2 regions of the Promicromonospora sp. NPDC090134 genome follow, and region 2 is predicted to be linked to the other one. Evidence: predicted binding sites of a transcription regulator. Region 2 holds the regulator's gene; the other holds the start of a gene.
What was found. The regulator HrcA, encoded in region 2, represses chaperone genes, less so after heat shock. The targets are predictions, from matches to a motif close to TTNGCACTCGNNNNNNNCGAGTGCNAA.
Positions count from the first base shown of each region.

Region 1: groES (co-chaperone GroES) is a predicted target of HrcA. The motif match lies at 1,568-1,594, and genes of this name have one in related genera.

Region 1 is NZ_JBIVCZ010000001.1:1,180,684-1,184,082, reverse strand. Features, by position in the region: gene ACIPN7_RS05205 (MerR family transcriptional regulator) at 1-411, opposite strand, end outside; gene ACIPN7_RS05200 (WhiB family transcriptional regulator) at 602-889, shown strand; gene groES (co-chaperone GroES) at 1,088-1,384, opposite strand; gene ACIPN7_RS05190 (SAM-dependent methyltransferase) at 1,721-2,989, shown strand; gene ACIPN7_RS05185 (glutamate--cysteine ligase) at 2,986-3,399, shown strand, end outside.
Region 2 is NZ_JBIVCZ010000020.1:32,304-35,702, reverse strand. Features, by position in the region: gene ACIPN7_RS29655 (AAA family ATPase) at 1-1,042, opposite strand, end outside; gene ACIPN7_RS29650 (hypothetical protein) at 1,152-1,337, opposite strand; gene hrcA (heat-inducible transcriptional repressor HrcA) at 1,726-2,745, shown strand; gene dnaJ (molecular chaperone DnaJ) at 2,783-3,399, shown strand, end outside.

The DNA of each region.
Region 1 (3,399 bases), on a different contig from region 2:
CTCGTCCTCGGGGCCGGCCGGAACCTCGACGGTGCCGACGAACCGCTCCGCGAAGTCGTGCTCGTCGGCGTCCGCCCCGCCCTCGACCTGGACCGCGGGCAGCGCCGGGGCGGTGCGGGTGGCGACCTCGAGCTCGGCATCCCCCGCCTCGACGGCGGCGCGGGCGGCGTCCACCGGCGCCACGCCCTCCAGGGTCAGTCGGCGCATCACCAGGAGCCGGGCGACGTCGTCCGGCGTGTAGCGGCGGTGCGATCCGGCGGTGCGGCCCGAGGGCCCGAGGCCGTAGCGGCGGTCCCACGTGCGCAGGGTCGCGGGAGCGACCCCGAGGCGCCGGGCAACGGCGGCGACAGCCAGTCCGGGGCTGGATGCACGTGACCCGCCCGAGTTCTGGGCGGGTCGCGAAGAAGTCATGGACTCGATTCTGCCGACCCGGCCCTCTCCGCGCCACTGCGAAACCCGGCGTGCCGCCGATCTCGGTGGATTTCGGTTCACAATCATACAAATCCGGTCAGTGCCGACCTGCTTCTCGTTGACCCGATTGAACCCGATGACGCGAAACTGCCCCTTGAACAACTTCTGCACAACTTGTAAGTTGTTCGCCATGACGGAGATCTCGAGGCTTCCCGGTCCGGTGATGGAACTGTGGGAATGGCAGTACCAGGGCGCGTGCCGCGACGCGGACGACACCCTCTTCTTCCACCCCGAGGGTGAGCGTGGATCGACCCGCCGGCGGCGCGCCGAGGCCGCCAAGGCGATCTGCCGCTCCTGCCCCGTGATGATGCAGTGCCGCGAGCAGTCGCTCCGCGTGCGCGAGCCGTACGGCGTGTGGGGCGGGCTCAGCGAGGACGAGCGGTCGGCGATCCTCGCCGGCAAGTCCGTCTCCGCCTGACCCCGGGTGCACAACTTCTGACGCGTGCGGCGTGACGCGCTTCTGCCGCACGCCCGCTTCTGATGGACGCCCGCTTCGAACGCATGGCCGCTTCGACGCCGAAGCGGTAACCAGTAGTGGCCACAACGGTCTCCGGACAAGACGAAGGCCCCGCACCGATCTGGTGCGGGGCCTTCGCCTATCTGGCGCGGGCTGGAATCAGCCCACGACCACCGCGAGGACGTCGCGGGTCGAGAGCACCAGGTACTCCTCGCCCGCGTACTTGACCTCGGTGCCGCCGTACTTGGAGTAGATCACCTTGTCACCGACGGCGACGTCCAGCGGCACACGGTTGCCGTTGTCGTCGATGCGGCCCTGGCCCACGGCCAGAACCTCGCCCTCCTGGGGCTTCTCCTTGGCGGTGTCCGGGATGACCAGGCCGGAAGCGGTCGTGGTCTCGGCTTCGAGAGCCTTGACGACGATCCGGTCCTCGAGCGGCTTGATGGGGACCGACACGTCGGACCTCCCTCTTTCGTTGAGCGGATCGAGTGATCAGCTGCATGGTTGACTTCAGGGGCTCGAACGTTCGACGGTCCGCCGTCGTCGCGGGTGCCGGCGGGCACGAACGTCTGGGTCCTCCGCCGAAGGCCCCGGTTACCGGGATCCGCGGCGATGAACAACCCCAAATCTAGGTCGGCGCTAGCACTCGGTCAAGGCGAGTGCCAATCGCGTGGAGCACCTCACACGCCCGGCGCGCGACGCGCCGTCCGCACTTCGAGATCTCGCCATCTCTACGAAAAGGTTGCGTCCGGCCACTCGTCATGACCTGGACAAACGTGGAAAGATCTTCCCATGGATGCGGCGATTCTGAGCAAACTCCTCAGCCCCGACGGCTGGGCCCTGCTTGCGGCTCTTCCGCCGTACGACGAGCGCGACGCGATGAAGACCGTGACTACCCTGCGCTCCCAGGGCGTGGCGGCGGACCTCGCGGCCGCCGTGGTCACCCAGTCCCGGCTGCGCGCCCGGGCACGGGCCAAGTTCGGTGACTTCGCCGACGGGATGCTCTTCACCGCGGACGGTCTGGAGCAGGCGACGCGGCTCGTCGTCGCGGCGCTGCACGCCCGACGGTACCTCGACGCGGGCGTGACCGCCCTCGCCGACCTCACCTGCGGCATCGGCGCAGACTCTCTCGCCTTCGCCGGGACGGGGCTGCGCGTCGTCGCCACCGACCTCGACGAGTGCACGGCCGCCATCGCGCAGTGGAACCTGCGCCACTTCCCCGAGGCGGAGGTGCGGCACGCCGACGGCCTCACGCTCGACCTGCGCGCCGAGGGCATCGACGCCGTCTACGCCGACCCCGCCCGGCGCGTGCGCGGCGGCAGGGGCGGCCGCAGCAGCCGCATCTTCGACCCGCGCGCCTACGAGCCCCCGCTCGACGCCGTCTGGGCGCTGCGGGAGTCGGTGCCGGCCGTCGGCATCAAGGTGGGTCCTGGCATCGCGCACGAGGGCCTGCCCGACGACGCCGAGACCCAGTGGGTCTCCGTCAACGGCGACGTGGTCGAGGCCGGGCTCTGGTTCGGCCCGCTCGCGCCCGACGGCCCCGGCCGCTCGGCACTCGTGCTGCGCACCTTCACCGACGACGACGGCAAGGAGCACACCCTCGGCCGCACCCTGCGCGGCGACGGCACGCAGCCGGACGTCGGCGGCGTCGGGCACTACCTCTACGAGCCCGACGGCGCGGTGATCCGCGCCGGGCTCGTGGGCGAGGCGGCCGCCGAGCTGGGCGGACGCCTCGTCGACCCGACCATCGCGTACGTCACGACCGATGACCCCGCCGCGCTGCCGCCGGCCCGGCCCGCCGAGGCCGCCGGTGCGCAGGCTCCGATCGCGACCGGGTACCGGGTGCTCGACACCATGCCGTTCGGCCTGAAGCGGCTCAAGTCCTATCTCCGCGACCGGAACGTCGGGCGCATCACGATCAAGAAGCGGGGCACCGCGGTGGTGCCTGAACAACTTCGCAAGCAGCTCGTGCTCACCGGAACCGAGGAGGCGACGATCGTGCTCACCCGTGTGGCAGGCAACCAACAGGTACTCCTCGTCGAACCGCTGGGAGCCGTATGAGCTCGCCGCTACGGCTCGGCTTCGGCGCATCCCCACGATCGACCGTAGGCCTCGAGTGGGAGATCGGGCTCGTCGAGCCCGGCACCGCCGACCTGTGCCAGGCAGGTCCGGAGGTGCTCGAGGCTCTCGCGCGCGGCGGCGGCAACCAGCAGCAGGGTCCCGCGGGCTACACCGCGCACGTCACCGGCGAGTTCATGAAGAACACCATCGAGCTGGTCTCCGGGGTCGGGCGGACCGTGGCCGACGCCGGGGCGGACCTCAGCCGCACGCTCGACCGCGTGCGAACGGTCACGGACCCGATGGGCCTGGAGCTCATGGGCGGCGGCACCCACCCGTTCGCAAAGGGAGCCGACCAGGAGATCGGCGAGAAGGAGCGCTACGCCCGCATCCGCGAGCGCACGGGCGTGTGG
Region 2 (3,399 bases):
CGTACACGGCCTCCTGGACGAGAGCGTGCCGGAACGCATACCCGACGTCGGTGACCACCAGGACCTGCGCCTCGACCGCCTCGCGAGCCGTCTCCTCGGGTTCGGCGCCGACGTTCGGGACGACGCGCTGTCCGGACCCTGTCGGGGGGTCCGCCAGGACGTCGTCGAGCACGTCGTACCAGACGCGCGGCCCTGCGGCGGCGACCACGCGGCACAGAGCCTGGGCCTCGCGGCTCAGGTTCCAGTAGCGCAGCAGGAGGATGTCGCGCAGGGAGTCGGGCAGGTCGGTGCCGAGAAAACCGACCAGCTCCTCGACGTAGAAGGGGACGCCCTCGCTGCGGTCGGCCAGGTCGGCGAGCACCTCCGCGTCGAGGCCGGCGTCGAGCAGGTCCTGCGCCATCTCGTGGACCTCGGTCTCGCCCAGGCGGGCCAGGTCGAGGCGGGTGGTGAGGCGGGCCCGGTCGAGCTCGGCCATGACGGTGCGCAGGGGGTGCGCGCGTCCGACGTCGTCGCTGCGATAGGTGAGCAGCAGGAGCATGCCGCGGGGTGTGGTGCGGGCGAGGCGGAGGGCGACGGCGCGGGTGACGTCGTCGGACCAGTGCAGGTCCTCCATGACCACGACGACCGGCCGTTCGGCCGCGAGGCCGGTGAGGAGGTCGGCGAGGACCTCGGGGATGCGGTCCGCTCCGGCGTCGGACGCGGGGGCGACGAGCTGGGGCGCTATCGCGGACAGGGCACCGGCGGCGGGTCCGGCCGCGGCGACGACGGCGTCGGGGCTCGTTGCCCGGACGACTCCCTGCAGGAGGCCGGCGACGGCGGCGTAGGGGAGGGGCCCGGATCCTTCGTCGGCGCACTGACCGGTGACGACGGTGACGCCGTCGGCCCGGGAGGTGAGCTCGTCGAGCAGCCGGGTCTTGCCGATCCCGGCCTCGCCGGCGATCACCATGGTGCGGCTGCCGCCCGAGCGGACGTCGGCGAGAGCGGCCTCGAGCGCGCCGAGCTCGGGAGCTCGGCCCACCAGGCGGGCACGGGGGACCGGCATGGGCTCATCGTCCCATGCCGGTCCGTGGTCGTTCCGTTTCTTCTCGTCGGCCTGCCCGCCGCTTCCGGGGGCCTGCCCGGTGCCCGGCACGGTCGCCCTCCCCGCGGGATCAGGCGACGCGCGGCCGGACGGCGTCGGCCGCCCCGGCCCGGGCACCGCGCTCGGTGGTGCGCCGCGCGGCGGCCTGGCGGCGGGCCGCGTCCTTCTGCTCCCGGGCCACGCGGGTCCGCTCGTTGCGCTGGTCGGTCTCCTGCTCGTTGCGGTGGTACTCGGCGTAGTCCGAAAAACCGAACATGGTGGTTCCTCCCGGTGTCACCGCCGGCCCCTCGCCGGCAGTGATTCCAGGTTCGTCTGTGAGGTACGTCGCGCGGATCGGGCGGTCGCCGCATCTTTCCCGACGGGTTCGCGGTGCGGGGTGGGCGTGCCTAAGGCATCGCCCTATGCTCGGTGCTCAGCCCTCGGCGAACGGTAAGACATGCAGGTCAGCCGCGTGTTCGCCGGGGCGGGACGGCGTGGCCGGCCCGGGTGCGCGCGGCGCGCGGCGGGTCGGCGACCCGGCGGGTGGCGCGTGCCGCGTAGGATTGGCACTCGGTCGGTGAGAGTGCTGGAAGGCAGTGTCGGTGAGCGGGCCGGAACCCGGGTGCACGTCCCGGACGTTCTACCTGGGGACGGAGGTGAGCGCGGTGAGCGAGGAACGCAGACTCGATGTCCTGCGGGCCATCGTGGAGGACTATGTCCGCACACGGGAGCCCGTCGGTTCGCGCATCCTCACGGAGCGCCACCAGCTCGGCGTCTCCCCGGCCACGGTCCGCAACGACATGGCCGCCCTGGAGGAGGCCGGGCTCATCGCCCAGCCGCACACCTCGGCGGGGCGCATCCCCACCGACAAGGGCTACCGCCTCTTCGTGGACCAGCTCGCCGAGGTGCGGCCGCTGTCCGTCCCGCAGAAGCGGGCCATCGAGACCTTCTTGTCCGAGGCGGTCGACCTGGACGACGTCGTGGCCCGCGCCGGGCGGCTCATCGCCCAGCTCACCGGCCAGGTCGCCGTGGTGCAGTACCCGTCGCTGCGCCGGTCCGGGCTGCGGCACCTGGAGCTCGTGCCGACGGCCGAGGGGCGGCTCCTCGTCGTCGTCATCACGGACACCGGCCGGGTGGAGCAGCGCTTCCTCGACGTCCCGGTCGACCTGGACGACGGCACGCTCGGCGAGCTGCGCGCCCGCCTGAACGCGGCGACCGCCGGCCGCCGGCTCGCCGACCTCGGTGACGCGTTCGCCGGGGTCGCCGAGGCGATGCCGGCCGAGCACCGCCCGCTGGCGACGGCCGTGGCCGAGGTGGTCACGGCCGCGCTCGCCGAGGAGAGCGAGGAACGGATCGTGCTGACCGGCCAGGCCAACCTGGCACGTTCCGGCATGCGTTTCGAGCAGGGCCTGCGGCCCGTCCTGGAGGCGCTCGAGGAGCAGGTCGTCCTGCTCGGCCTCCTCACCGACATGACCGACGACGCCAAGGTGGCGGTGAGCATCGGGCACGAGAACCGGCTGGCGGGACTGGCGGAGACCTCCGTCGTCACGTCCGGCTACGGCTCGTCCGACGGCGACACCGTCGCGATCCTGAGCTCGATCGGCCCCACCCGAATGGACTATCCGGGCACCATCGCCGCGGTCCGCGCCGTCGCGCGCTACCTGTCGCGAGTGCTGCCCGGCTGACCCGAACTTCCACAAACCTCCCCACAAAGAGAGACCTGTGACCGACTACTACGAGATTCTCGGTGTTCCGCGCGACGCATCGCCCGAGCAGATCAAGAAGGCATACCGCAAGCTGGCCCGCGAGCTGCACCCGGACGTGGCCGGCGACGCGGGCGAGGACCGGTTCAAGGACGTCGCGCGCGCGTACGAGGTGCTGTCCAACCCCGACAAGCGCCAGCAGTACGACATGGGCGTCGACCCGACGTCGCCCGGCGGTGGCGCGGGCGGCGGGTTCGGCGCCGGGTTCGGGTTCCAGGACATCTTCGAGACCTTCTTCGGCGGCGGGCAGCCGACCGGGCCGGTCCCGCGCGCCCGGCGCGGCAACGACGCGCTCGTGCGCCTCGACCTCGACCTCGCCGAGGCCGTGTTCGGCGCCAAGCGCGAGATCCAGGTCGACACCGCGGTGGTCTGCAACACCTGCGGCGGCGACGGCGCGCGGCCGGGCACCCACGCCCGCACCTGCGACGTCTGCCAGGGCCGCGGCTCCGTGCAGCGCGTCGCCCGCTCGTTCCTCGGCCAGGTCATGACCAACCAGCCGTGCTCCGCCTGCGGCGGCTTCGGCACCGTGATCCCCGAGCCCTGCGCCGACTGCTCCGGCGAGGGCCGCGTGCGCTC